4 regions of the Microbulbifer celer genome follow, and region 4 is predicted to be linked to each of the others. Evidence: predicted binding sites of a transcription regulator. Region 4 holds the regulator's gene; each other region holds the start of a gene.
What was found. The regulator sigma-54, encoded in region 4, starts transcription at its own class of promoters, with help from an activator protein. The targets are predictions, from matches to a motif close to TGGCACANNNNTTGCNNT.

Region 1 (3,532 bases), 1.0 Mb from region 4:
TTCGGCCCGGAGCCCGAGTTCTTCGTATTCGACGACATTACCTGGGGCGCCGAAATGGGCGGTGCCTTCTACAAAATCAATTCCGAAGAAGCGGCCTGGTCCTCTGGTGCCTCCTTCGCGGAAGGCAACATGGGCCACCGTCCGGGTGTAAAAGGCGGCTACTTCCCGGTTCCGCCGGTCGACTCCCTGCACGACATCCGCGCTGCCATGTGTTCCGCGATGGAAGCCATGGGCCTGGAAATCGAAGTGCACCACCACGAAGTGGGCACTGCCGGCCAGTGTGAGATCGGCGTTGGCGCCAATACCCTGACCATGAAGGCGGACGAAGTTCAGATCCTGAAGTACGCGGTGCACAACGTTGCCCACGCTTACGGTAAAACCGCCACCTTTATGCCCAAGCCGCTGGTAGGCGACAACGGTTCCGGCATGCACATCCACATGTCTTTCAGTAAAGACGGCACCAACCAGTTCGCTGGCGACGCTTACGCCGGGCTGTCTGAAACTGCCCTGTTCTACATCGGCGGTATCATCAAGCACGCGCGCGCCCTGAACGCGTTTGCGAACGCTTCCACCAACTCCTATAAGCGTCTGGTACCGGGCTTCGAAGCGCCGGTTATCCTGGCCTACTCCGCGCGCAACCGCTCTGCGTCCATCCGCATTCCGTTCGTACCTAGCCCGAAAGGCAAGCGCGTTGAAGCCCGCTTCCCGGATCCGACTGCCAACCCGTACCTGGTGTTCGCAGCCATGCTGATGGCCGGCCTCGACGGCGTTAAGAACAAGATCCACCCCGGCGACGCGGCAGACAAAGACCTGTACGACCTGCCGGCGGAAGAGCTGGCCGAGTACCCGACCGTTGCCTCCAGCCTGGAACAGGCCCTGGAAGCACTGGATCAGGACCGCGCCTTCCTGACCGAAGGAGGTGTATTCACCGATGACGCCATCGATGCCTACATCGCGCTGAAGCAGGAAGAAGTAGAGCGTGTGAACATGACCACTCACCCGGTCGAGTTCGAGCTGTACTACTCTGTTTAACACGCCGCAGGCGCTGTCTAAATTGCCGTAGGCGTTTCCTTGGAAGTGCCTTCTGGTTCGCAAAAACCCGCATCCCCGGCAACAGGGGGTGCGGGTTTTTTTATTGCGGGTACACTAGCCTTAACTTGATGACCCTATGGCCGCGGGCGGTGTCTTTCCGACGCTGTTGCCCGTGCCAAAAGACAGGCAGGAGTGCCGATATGAAAATCCGGATTGCGCTGCTTGCGCTGCTACTCGCTTCGCCCCTCATGGCCGATGAGGCGCCGGAGAAAGGTAGCAGTGAGGGCAAGGACAATGAGCAGTCCTCCTCCAGGGTGGTATACAAGACCGTGACCCCGGACGGCAGGATCGTGTTCAGTGATACGCCGCCACCGGACAAGAAGTCGGAGAAGGTGGTTATTGGCCCCACCAATGTGCAGCCCATTGCGCCGCCACAGCCTATGCCCACCCGTAAACTGTCGCCGAGAGACCGGGATAAGCGCGAGCGCCGTTCCGGTGGAGAGCAGGGGCCGATCAATTTCGCCATTGTCAGTCCCGCAAACGATGCCACCATTCCGCCGGGCCAGCGCTTTATTGTGCTGCAGGTGGCTTTGGATCCCGTTCCCCGGGGTGGCTACGAGTTTTTTGCCGTGATCGACGGACAGCGCTGGGGGGGGACTTCTAGCAGTAGCAGTCTGGACATCTCCGCCCTGGAACGCGGCACCCATACGGTACAGGCGGTGCTGTTGGATGCCGGTGGCCAGGCGATTGCCCAGTCCCAGACCATCCAGATCCACGTCAAGCGACCCGGCGGCCAGGTGCCGGACTTCCCCGCCCAGCAGGCACCGCGGGCGCCAAAAGCCCCCCAGGCACCCGGTTACCCCCGGGCACGGCCGGGTAACTGATCTCGTGTGGTCCCGTCACTGTTCCTGCCTATAAACTTCCCTTTCGGGCGTTGCTCCCTGTAGCGCCCCATTCTGATCTCTTCCGCTGGTTAAAATTTGCTCTGCGCACCATATTGGTGCACCATGCTGGTGCCTGTTCTCCTGTGTGCCCTGATATCGTCTCGGGACCCACGTATTGTTGCGCCATTTTGGTTTGCTTTTTGCACTGACATCAGGCGACGCCCAAAAGAACTCAAGCGGAACCCGCAATGCTGAACGACCGCCAGTTACGTCTACTGCTGGATAACCTCACCTCCGCCGTGCTGGTGCTCGACGAGAACCTCTCGCTCTGCTACCTGAATTCCGCCGCGGAGGACCTGGTTGCGGTTTCCAATGCCCGCGCTATCGGTCAGCCCCTGGAGGAAGTGGTGCGTGAGTCCCAGTCCGCCCAGCAGGCCATGCGTTCCGCACTGGTCAGTGGGCAGAAATACACCGTGCGACGGGCGCTGTGGCTGTTGCACACCCTGGAAGAGTGCACCGTCGACTACTCGGTTACGCCACTCACGGAGCTGGGGTTGCTGCTGCTGGAGGTCCAGTCCATGGACCGCCTGTTGCGGATTGCGCGGGAGGATGCACTTATCTCCGCGCAGGAGACTACCCGCAATCTGGTGCGCGGCATGGCGCACGAAGTGAAAAATCCCCTGGGTGGTATTCGCGGAGCGGCACAGTTGCTGCAAAGAGAATTGAAAGAGGTTGAAGGTGGCGAGCTGGGGGAATACACCCAGATCATCATCGAAGAGGCGGACCGACTGCGCGATCTGGTGGACCGGATGCTGGGGCCGCGCAAACCGCTGGACCTGAAGCCCAATAACATTCACGCGATCACCGAGCGCGTGGCGCAGCTGATCGAGGCGGAGTGCGACGGCGCACTGACCATCCAGCGGGATTACGATCCGTCGATTCCGGATCTGCCGGTGGACAGCAATCAACTGATCCAGGCGGTACTGAATATCGCGCGCAACGCCATGGAAGCGATTGTCGAGAGTATCGGCCTGGAACAGGGGCAGATGACGATCCGCACCCGGGTACAGCGACAGTTCACCATCGGTCGTCGCAACTGCCCGCTGGTGTGCCGGATCGACATTGTCGACAACGGCCCGGGTATTCCGGAAGACATTCGCGAACGTATCTTTTATCCGATGATTTCCGGGCGTGCAGAGGGATCGGGGCTGGGGCTGTCCATCTCCCAGCATGTCATCAACCAGCACCGCGGGTTGATCAAGTGTGAAAGTGAACCGGGAAAAACAGAGTTTCAGATTTATTTGCCGCTTATTACCTGAACCAGAAACCGTAAGCGCAGTGGGCAGGCCAAAAGCCAAAGCCCGCATAAAAAACCAATGACGCAGGCCGGAAAATTACTATGAACAATCGCGTTTGGATTATTGATGACGACCGTTCAATTCGCTGGGTGTTGGAGCGCGCGCTGTCCCGGGAAGGGATAGAGACCACCTGCTACGAAAATGGTGATCGCGCGCTGGACGATTTTTACAGTGAACAGCCGGATGTGGTGATCAGTGATATCCGCATGCCGGGCTCCGATGGATTCAAACTGCTGCAGCGGTTTCAGGCCGAGCGCC
Region 2 (3,532 bases), 360 kb from region 4:
ACGACAACAATCAGTATTCTGCTGGTAGACGACCAACCCGAACGCGCCACCATGGTGGCCGAGCAGCTGACTGCTGCCGGGTACGATCTGCTGGCACAGCTCACCAGTGCCGAGGGCCTGTTGTTCCAGGTGGAGAAGTACCGCCCGGATATCGTCCTGATCGATATCGAGTCCCCGGATCGCGACATTCTCGAAAGTCTCTCGGTCATCAATCAACACAACCCCACGCCCGTTGCCATGTTTTCCGCCCGCGGTGGAGCCGAGTTCATCACCAGCGCGGTGGAAGCCGGTGTCAGCGCGTATATGTCTGAGGGTATGTCTCCGGACCGGGTTGCACCGGCCATCGAAATCGCCATGGCCCAGTTCCGCAGCTACCAGCAACTGCGCCTGTCTCTGGCGCGTACCCAGAAGCAGCTGGACGAGCGCAAGATCATCGAGCGTGCCAAAGGGCTGTTGATGGCCCGCAAGAACATCTCCGAACAGTCCGCCCACCAGACCCTGCGCACCCTGGCAATGAACAGTAATTCCACCATGCAGCAGGTGGCAGAGCAGGTGGTGGAGCATCTGCAGTCACCGGTGCGCTGAAATCGCGGAACAGACCATTGAAGCCCGCGCCCCGCTCACCGGAAGACGCAGTGGCAGAACAGAACAACAGTGAGTATTCGATCGTGACAAGCCTGCAAGCAGAAAAGCGTAACCTGAAGCTGCTCTATCTCCGCCTGACCGACAGCGCGCCCTTGATCGTGGCCCGCGAACTGGGCTACTTCAAGCGATACGGACTCAATGTGGAACTGCAGCGGGAAACATCCTGGGCCACCCTGCGCGATAAATTGATCGGTGGCGCCGCCGACGCCGCGGCCATGCTGGCACCGATGCCGCTGACCGTGAAGCAGACTCTGCCGCACTGTGAGGAGGCCCTGCTGACCGGACTGATCCTGAGCTGCAACGGCAACGCCATTACCCTGTCGGAAAAACTGGTACAACAGCTGAACGTCCCCAGAGGCTCCACCAATGGCGATCTACTGGGCACCGCACTGAAAACACATATCGAGCATCGAAAAGGCAAACCGTCACTGAAATTCGCCAGCGTGTATCCCTTTGCCAGCCACACCCTGCAGTTGCGCCACTGGCTTGCCAGTGCCGGCATCAGCCCCGATACCGACGTCCAGCTGCTGGTACTGCCGCCGGAGCAGATGGTGGATCACCTGCGCCGAGGTGATATCGATGGCTATTGCGTCGGCGAGCCCTGGAACACCCTTGCGGTACAGAAAGGTATCGGTGTGATCGCTACCCCCTGTAACCGCCTGATGCCCGCGATGCCAGAGAAAGTACTCGCGGTCACCGCCAGCTGGCACGAACAGAATCCGGCCACCCACCTGGCACTGCGCGCGGCGCTGCTGGAAGCCTGCAGCTGGCTCAATGATGGCGCCCAACGCCGGGATGCCGTGGGCTTGCTGGGCCGTGAAAATTACCTGAACCTGCCCCGGGAGACGCTGACCCCTTCATTGGATGACAGGCTCAGCATCCGTCCCGGCTCCCCTCCCACCACCAACCCAGGCTGGCACCTGTTTTCCAATTTCCAGAGCGATCATGGCCGCCCAACGGAAAAGAAAGCGCGAGAATTGCTTTCACTATGCAACGAAATTGCCTCCATAAATGAAGAGGAAGCACAAGTATTCCGCGCTGACCTGTATCAGCAGACGCTGGATTTCCTACGCAACCTGAACTCACATAACACGCGCACCGTTTGATGGCAGGGCGCCCAGCAAAAGTGCAGTCATAACCCCAAAACGGGGCGTGGCACTTTATGCTTGCGCCCCACGTATTCTCCCTGCCCTACCACAAGCCGCCGCCGCGCACCGCACAGAGCGAGTCGCACAGCAATGGCACAGATATTGAATATCTTGCAATGAAGGTCGCCGCTGATCCGCTCCGTTCCAGATTCAGACGGCACCTCAAACACAACAATAAGTGAAGCAAGACGGATAGCCGTCAGGCAACGCTTCACCACGGGCAATGAAGTCCACCGGCTACAGCACCGCTGTACCCGTGGACTTTTTTTATGCCCGCAAAACGCTCAATTGATGTAGACCGATGGTGAGAGAAGCATGTCCACTCGATCAAACACCGGTGGGAATCACACCGAATCGCTCAACCTGTTGTCTTTCCGCGGCAACGTAAAAGTACTGCACCTGACGTGGCTGGCATTTTTCCTGTGCTTTTTTACCTGGTTCAGTCACGCCCCACTGATGATGGCGATCGCCGAGAGTCTCTCCCTGACACCGGATCAGGTGAAGACCCTGTTAATCCTGAATGTGGCGCTGACCATTCCCGCGCGCATGATCATCGGCATGCTGACCGACAAATACGGTCCGCGCCTGACATTTTCTGTGCTGCTCGCGGTGGGCAGCCTCCCCTGCTTCGTGTTTGCGCTGGCCGACAACTTTGTTCAGGCGGCGATCGCGCGCTTCCTGATGGGCTTTATCGGCGCCGGCTTTGTGATCGGCATCCGCATGGTTTCCGAATGGTTTCCCGCGCGCCACTTGGGCACTGCGGAGGGCGTATACGGTGGCTGGGGCAACTTCGGCTCCGCCGTCGGCGCCATCTGCCTGCCCGCCATTGCGCTGCTGTTTGGCGGAGAAGACGGCTGGCGCTACGCCATTGGCGTCACCGGCGTGATCGCACTGATTTACAGCGTGATCTACTACAACAGCGTGACCGATACCCCCAAGGGGGCTACCTATTTCAAGCCGAAAAAGATCGGCGCGATGGAAGTGACCAGTGCCGGGGATTTCTTTTTACTGCTGCTGATGAAACTGCCCATGTACGGCGCCCTGGCGCTGCTGGCGTGGAAGCTCTCCCCCGCCGGCGTTGGCCTGTTGAGCGAGTTCTGGACCTGGGCTATTTACTCCGCGTTGACCGGGCTGTATCTGCTGGAGCTGAAAAAAACCTGGAGCATCAATCGCGAAGTATTCAGCAGCCCGCCGGCGCCGATCCACCGCTACAAGTTCAAGCAGGTGGCGATTCTCAACGTGCTGTACTTCGCCACCTTCGGCTCCGAACTGGCGGTAATCTCCATGTTGCCGCTGTTCTTCTTCGAGACCTTTACCCTCGATCCGGTGAAGGCTGGTCTGGTCGCCTCCGCCTACTCCTTCATGAACCTGGTTTCCCGCCCCACCGGTGGCCTGCTGAGTGACAAGTACGGTCGCAAGCCGGTACTGATGATCCTGGTGGCGGGCCTGGCCTGTGGTTACCTGCTGATGAGCCAGATCGGCGCTAGCTGGCCGCTGTACCTGGCGGTAGCGGCGGCCATGGCGTGCTCTTTCTTTGTTCAGGCCGGTGCCGGTGCGGTATTCGCTGTGGTGCCACTGGTGAAACGTCGTTTGACCGGGCAGGTGGCGGGCATGACCGGTGCCTACGGCAATGTGGGCGCAGTGTTTTTTCTGACGGTGCTGTCGCTGGTTTCTTACCAGACGTTCTTCCTGGTGATCGCCGGTACCGCGGTATTCAGTTTTGTCATTCTCCTGCTGCT
Region 3 (3,532 bases), 2.0 Mb from region 4:
CTTCCTTCGCGGCACCTTCCCCGGCACCGTATAGCCCCGGCACCTCCGGGTCAGACAACATGGTAAGCGGTGAAGTGTTCGGGCAGACAATGGCTTTCAGGGCATGGATGCGCGCATGGTGGTCTTCCAGTTCAGACTCTGCTTCCGCAACGCGCTGACGACTGATATCCAACAACCTGCCCGCCAGGTGATCCTCCAGGCTGTGCATACAATCGATGCGTTGGGTAGCCAGCTCATACCAGACTTCACTCAATTCCGCGGCAATCGGCTCACCGTCGGCGAGGCCGCGGATCACCCGTCGCAACCGGTTCAGATCCTGCGCGGGCGGGCTGTTTTCAATCCCCTGCCAGCGCGCCTGATCGGACGCCTCGGCAAACTCGATAAAGACCTCGACACTCCGGTGCTGGGCTTCCTGCAGATGAGAGAGCCGATCGTGCAGTACGCTGTCGAAGCGACTGCGGGCAAAGCCGATAGCGCCCCAGGCCCGCTCCTGCCCGGCATATTCTTTGGCCTGCATGAAGTTGAACATGGCTACCAGCATCCGGGTAACGGCCGGGTCATCCGCCACATCTGCGGCCTCGAACACGATCGACAGCAGCCCGCCAATCAGGCGACAGAAGGCTCGGGTCGAGTCCAGCGGCGCAATCGCCAACTGTTCAACCTGCACCCGCAGCCCGTCCAGGTCATCCAGCCCCTGCAGGGAATAGGCGATGCTGTTGAGCAGGCGCATCCCCGCAGCGCCCTCTTGTTTCAGGTAACGCAGGTACAACTGCCGCTGCAAGCGTTCGCTGCTGCGGCGCACAAGGTCCATCTGTTCCTGCCACTGTCCCCGGAAGCGTGCACCACCAGAGGCAAGGAAGATATTACTCATGCCCCGCTCACGCTGTAGCTGGTGTACCAGATCACTCACTGCCGTTACCAATTCACAGCTTTCCGCCAATTGTCGCAGTGAGCAGATTTCTGCACGCTTGGCGGCTAGTAAAAACTTTTCTGCGCCCGGGGTGTTGGCTACAGGGGCTACCCCACGGGTGCGGTCAGTGTGACGCTCCATCTTCAAGGCCCTCCGGCGAAGTGATCGTTCGCTACGTTCTTTACCCGTCTACAGAAAACCTGCAGCAATTTGTATTCCATTCTCACCAGTCGGGGCGAATCCCAGACAGACTGCACGGAGCGCACCACAACAGAGCACACCGCCTCCTCCGCACCACAAGAAGTCAACAAGTGCCCGGGCTCGCGTTGAAACCATCGCCAGACGCTAAGTTGCACGCCACAGCGCCGAGAATCCGTGTTGGCATCGAGATTGCAATATCTCTGACGACGGTTTTATGACTGTGATCTTGGAGAGCCCTGCTTGGCTCTCGCGGCCTGCGGGCCAGTAACAATTCGGACTTATTGGATAACGGCGTCCATCACTGATTCTTGTCAAAGACGAGGATTGGTGTGGGCGCTTTTTTATGCGCGAAAAAAGGTGATCCCATGGCCTATTTAGTACCTTCGGAGTTCGTGACCAAAATGGTCGATGCGGGCGAATCCAAAATCTATATGTCTACCCGCGATACGCTGGTGCGCGCCTTTATGGCCGGAGCCATTCTCGCGCTTGCAGCCGTGTTTGCGGTCACGGTTGGCGTTGCCACCGGCTCGCACCTGATAGGCTCCATCCTGTTTCCCGTCGGTTTCTGTATGCTGTACCTGATGGGCTTTGACTTGCTGACCGGCGTTTTTGTACTGACACCACTGGCCCTGCTGGATAAACGACCCGGAGTGACCGTACAGGGCGTACTCCGCAACTGGGGTCTGGTATTTCTGGGGAACTTTGCCGGTGCGTTGACCGTGGCGGTAATGATGGCCTTTATTTTCACCATGGGATTCAACATTGATCCCGGTGAAGTGGGCGCGAAAATTTCTACCATCGGTGAAGCCCGCACACTGGGTTATGCAGAATACGGTGCTGCCGGCTGGTTCAGTATTTTCATTCGCGGCATGCTGTGCAACTGGATGGTTTCCATGGGTGTGGTGGGTGCGATGATTTCCACCCATGTGAGCGGCAAGGTGCTGGCGATGTGGATGCCGATCATGCTGTTCTTCTTTATGGGCTTTGAGCACTCTGTGGTGAACATGTTCCTGTTCCCGAGCGCGATCATCATGGGCGGTGACTTCTCCGTGATGGATTACTTTATCTGGAATGAGATTCCCACGGCTCTGGGGAACCTGGTGGGCGGCCTGGCGTTTACCGGTCTGACCCTGTACAGCACTCACTACAAAACCGCACCCAAGCGTCAGCTCGCGGCTGGTGGCGGCACCAAGCCGGCGGGTAAAGAGGCGCTAGCCTGAATTCGGTATCAGTAGATAATTGCCGCCCTGCCTACGCCTAGCTCAGTGGCGGTATAGTGACCGGGGACAGCTTTGTGAGACACGCCGTGAACCCATCCATGGGGGCTCTTCTAAAACATCCCTGTTTTAGAAGGTCTCACAAAGCTGTCCCCGGTTACTATACCTGCGCCCGAAACTCAATTATCAATAACACCTTTTTCGGGGCGCACTTCTAGCTATGAAGACATCCCTTACCCTCAAACTCGGCCAATATTCCGACGCCGGAAAAAAGCCGGAAAATCAGGACTGTTTCGGGGCCTGCATCCCCAATGCATCACAACTGAAAATCAAAGGCGCCGTGTTCACGGTTGCCGACGGCATCAGTTCCAGCAGTGTGAGCCAGATTGCCAGCGAAACCGCGGTCAAAAGTTTCCTCGAAGATTATTACTGCACCTCCGATGCCTGGAGCGTGCGCCACTCAGCACAACAGGTCCTACGCGCTACCAACGCCTGGTTGCAGGCACAAACCCGGCACAGCCCCTACCGTTTGGATAAAGACAAGGGCTACGTGTGTACCTTCAGTGCACTGGTCCTGCGCGGCCGGGAGGCGCATTTATTCCATATTGGTGATTCCCGTATTTACCGCCTGCGCGATGGCAGCCTGGAACAGCTGACCCACGATCATCGGCAGTGGATGGGAGAGCAGAATAGTTACTTGAGCCGTGCGCTGGGCGCAGAAACTGAACTGGAAGTGGACTATCGCGTGCTTGCCACAGAGCCCGGCGACCTGTTTTTACTCACTACCGACGGCATTCACGAGCCCCTGCGCCAACAGACGATTATCGAGTTGCTCTCGTTGCCGACAAACGACCTGGATCAAGCCGCGCAGCAACTCGCACAAGCGGCGCTTGCTGCGGGCAGCGCAGACAATCTCACCGCGCAACTGATCCGCATCGACGGGCTGCCGGAAAGCGTCGATCACATAATGCAACAACAGGTGGAGACACTTCCCCTACCGCCACTACTTGGGGCAGGAGAGCATTTTGATGGCTTTGTAATTGAGCGTAGCCTGCATGCCAGCAGTCGCAGCCATGTGTATCTGGCAACGGATCAACAATCTGGTAAGCGCGCGGTACTCAAGATGCCTTCCACAGAGCTGTGCGGTGATCCGGCCTACCTGGAAGCACTGTTGATGGAAGAATGGGTGGCGCGACGGGTGAGT
Region 4 (3,532 bases):
TGCTTCTACATGATTGCCGGGCTGGTCCAGGCCGACGCCGGACAGGTTCTGATTGACGGCGAAGACATTACCAGCCTGTCCATGCACGGACGCGCACGCAAGGGTATCGGCTACCTGCCCCAGGAAGCCTCGGTTTTCCGCCGCCTGTCCGTACAGGACAATATTCTGGCCATCCTGGAAACCCGCAAGGACCTGAACCGCAGCCAGCGGCAGGAACAGCTGGAAGCCCTACTGAAGGAGTTCACCATTACCCATATCCGGGCAAGCCTGGGTATGGCCCTCTCCGGTGGTGAGCGCCGCCGGGTGGAAATCGCACGCGCACTGGCCACCAACCCCGCGTTTGTACTGCTGGACGAACCCTTCGCCGGGGTCGACCCCATCTCGGTGGGAGATATCAAGCAGATCATCCGACACTTGCGAGACCGGGGTATCGGCGTTCTGATCACCGATCACAACGTGCGCGAAACCCTGGATATCTGCGAAACCGCCTATATCGTCAGCGAGGGTCACATCATCGCCTCCGGCGCCCCCGCCGATGTACTGGCCAACAAGCAGGTACGCGATGTCTACCTGGGACACGAGTTCACAATTTGAGCGACTTTCGCATCAGTCATCCTCAACTTTGCCAGTCAGGTTGACGCTCATCACACTAATCACTTTTTCCTACCAGCACTGCTGATATTTTCGGCACACTTTTTGCTTGTGTTCCGTTTTTCTCCGGGGTAGTCTGCAGAAATCGAGTAATACGCCGCCCACTGTTCGGCGAAATCGCCTTTTGCCAGCATTTTCTGCGAATACAACCCTATGAAGCAGTCACTCCAGTTAAAACTCGGCACCCAGCTGACCATGACGCCCCAGCTGCAACAGGCCATTCGCCTGCTGCAGCTGTCGACGCTGGATCTACAACAGGAGATCCAGTCCGCGCTCGACAGCAATCCGCTCCTGGAATCCGAACAGGATGATCACGGCAGTGAAGCCGAACCCCAGCAACAGAACCAGCAGCAGGCCGAACCCCAGAACAACGGACAGGACAGCGCCGGCGAACGCAGCGAATCCACTGCCGATAGCGCCAATGGTACCGATGGTGCCGACGGCGACTGGAGCAGCGAAATTCCCGATGACCTGCCGGTGGACACCCACTGGGACGACATCTACACCAGCAGTTCCAGCTACACCGGTGAAGGCGACGAACTGTCACTGGACCAGCGCAATGCGGTCTCGGAGAGCCTGCGGGACCACCTCCAATGGCAACTGAACCTCACCGCACTGTCCGATGCCGACAAACAGATCGGTGAGTTGCTGATCGACGCCATCTCAACCAGCGGCTTTCTGGAGATCCCGACCGAAGAACTGGCCGCCGCCCAACAGGTGGACGAGGATGAAGTTCTCGCGGTCCTGAAAACCATTCAGCAATTCGAACCGGTCGGCTGTGGCGCCCGCGACCTGCGCGAAAGCCTGTTATTACAGCTGCAACAACTGCCGGATCACACCCCCTGGTTGCCCCAGGCGTTGATCGTAGTGGAGCAATACCTGGATCTGCTGGGCAAGCGCGACTTCCGCCAGCTGAGCCGGCGTACCCGCCTGAGCGAAGCGCAACTGGGCGAGGTCATGCGCCTGATCCAGACCCTGACCCCTTATCCCGGTGAGGCCTTTGGTGGCGAGGAGCCACATTACGTGGTGCCGGACGTAATCGTCAGCCGTAAACAGCAGCGCTGGGTAGTGGAACTGAACCCTGAAACCACCCCCAAGCTGCGTATCAATGACACCTATGCTGCGCTGATCAAACGCGCTGACAACTCCAGCGAGAACAATTACCTGCGTGACAATCTGCAGGAGGCGCGCTGGTTTCTGAAAAGCCTGCAGAGCCGCCACGAGACCCTGCTCAAAGTGGCCAGCTGCATTGTAGAAAAACAACAGGGCTTTTTTGAACAGGGACCGGAAGCAATGAAACCCATGGTGCTGGCCAATGTGGCAGAAACCATCGGCATGCACGAATCCACCATTTCCCGGGTCACCACCCAGAAGTACATGCTCACTCCCCGGGGGGTGTTTGAGCTCAAGTACTTCTTTTCCAGCCACGTAAGTACCGACTCCGGCGAGGACGCCTCCTCCACCGCCATTCGCGCACTGATCCGCAAGCTCATCGATGCCGAACCGCCGCGCAAACCCCTGTCGGACAACAAGATCACCCAGGAGCTGGACACCCAGGGCATCAAGGTCGCTCGCCGCACCGTGGCCAAGTATCGGGAGTCCATGGGCATTCCTTCCTCCAGCGACAGAAAACGGCTGGTTTAGCGACTACCCTGAGAGTGACTCTCTCCCCCAAATCGGTTCTTAGCGCGCCAATCTGCACGACCAATGACCACTGGGCGAGTGTATCCTTCCATTCTGGCGAACTTCCTAGTAGGGTTGCCGCCCTGACAGGGGGTGCCGCCGTTTGTGTTGTACCCGAAGAGGAGAAATCCATGCAGATCAATATCAGTGGCCACCATGTGGAAGTCACACCGGCCATTCGCGATTACTGCCTGAACAAACTGGACAAACTCTCCCGCCACCACGATCTGATCACCAATACCGAGGTGATTCTGTCTGTTGAGAAACTTATCCAGAAAGCCGAGGCCCGTGTACACGTGAACGGCAAGGATGTGTTTGCAGACTCGGAGTCAGAAGACATGTACGCTGCGATCGATGGCCTCACCGATAAACTGGACCGACAGCTTCTCAGACACAAAGAAAAGTTACGCAGTCACCGTTAGATACCAGTAACCGCTAAGTTATGACATTGGAAGCATTACTCTCTCCCCGCCTGAGCCTGTGCCATTTGGCGGGGAGCAGCAAAAAAAAGCTGCTCCTCAATATCGCCCAGGCGATTTCAGAGCAATACCCGGAACTGGACTCCGATACCGTATTCAACCAGCTCGTGGCCCGAGAGCGCCTGGGCTCCACGGGCATCGGTGACGGCGTGGCCATTCCCCACTGCCGTCTGCCGGGCTGCGAAAAGCCGATCGGGGTGCTGTGCACCACATCCCCGGCGGTTGATTTTGATGCCATCGACCGCCAGCCGGTAGACCTGCTGTTTGCCTTGCTGGTACCAGAAGATTCCGAACAGGAACACCTGGATACCCTGGCAGAGATCGCCGCCCTGTTCAGTGACAGTCGCGTGCGCGAAAAGCTGCGTGAGGCGGATTCCAGCGATGCACTCTATGCACTGGCCATCAACAGCGCCGCCGCGGCATAATTAGCAGAATCTTCATTGACAACGCCCGGGCAACCGGGCACTGGGTGGGCAAAACACCAGTAATCCCCACAACCAGCAAGGAGTGCTCGATTCATGCGTCTGGTCATAATCAGTGGTCGCTCGGGCTCCGGTAAAAGCTCAGCCCTGCAACTGCTGGAAGATGTCGGCTTCAATTGTATCGACAACCTTCCCGCCAGCCTGCTGCCGGAACTGGTCAGGCGTGTCTCCGAGGAGCCGCAGCAGGAAAACCGGGAAATCCAGCTCGCGCTCGGTATCGATGCCCGCAACCTGTGG

Region 1: glnL (nitrogen regulation protein NR(II)) is a predicted target of sigma-54. The motif match lies at 2,106-2,123, and genes of this name have one in related genera.
Region 2: LPW13_RS01255 (NarK family nitrate/nitrite MFS transporter) is a predicted target of sigma-54. The motif match lies at 1,885-1,902, and genes of this name have one in related genera.
Region 3: LPW13_RS11190 (formate/nitrite transporter family protein) is a predicted target of sigma-54. The motif match lies at 1,290-1,307, and genes of this name have one in related genera.

The regions. Positions count from the first base shown of each region.
Region 1 covers NZ_CP087715.1:4,007,349-4,010,880, forward strand. Annotated here, with positions in the region: gene glnA (glutamate--ammonia ligase) at 1-1,032, shown strand, start outside; gene LPW13_RS16735 (DUF4124 domain-containing protein) at 1,233-1,916, shown strand; gene glnL (nitrogen regulation protein NR(II)) at 2,165-3,235, shown strand; gene glnG (nitrogen regulation protein NR(I)) at 3,316-3,532, shown strand, end outside.
Region 2 covers NZ_CP087715.1:333,828-337,359, reverse strand. Annotated here, with positions in the region: gene LPW13_RS01265 (ANTAR domain-containing response regulator) at 1-585, shown strand, start outside; gene LPW13_RS01260 (CmpA/NrtA family ABC transporter substrate-binding protein) at 603-1,751, shown strand; gene LPW13_RS01255 (NarK family nitrate/nitrite MFS transporter) at 2,109-3,532, shown strand, end outside.
Region 3 covers NZ_CP087715.1:2,661,700-2,665,231, forward strand. Annotated here, with positions in the region: gene LPW13_RS11185 (nitrate regulatory protein) at 1-1,051, opposite strand, end outside; gene LPW13_RS11190 (formate/nitrite transporter family protein) at 1,477-2,331, shown strand; gene LPW13_RS11195 (bifunctional protein-serine/threonine kinase/phosphatase) at 2,549-3,532, shown strand, end outside.
Region 4 covers NZ_CP087715.1:693,873-697,404, reverse strand. Annotated here, with positions in the region: gene lptB (LPS export ABC transporter ATP-binding protein) at 1-594, shown strand, start outside; gene LPW13_RS02680 (RNA polymerase factor sigma-54) at 805-2,295, shown strand; gene hpf (ribosome hibernation-promoting factor, HPF/YfiA family) at 2,466-2,756, shown strand; gene ptsN (PTS IIA-like nitrogen regulatory protein PtsN) at 2,777-3,238, shown strand; gene rapZ (RNase adapter RapZ) at 3,332-3,532, shown strand, end outside.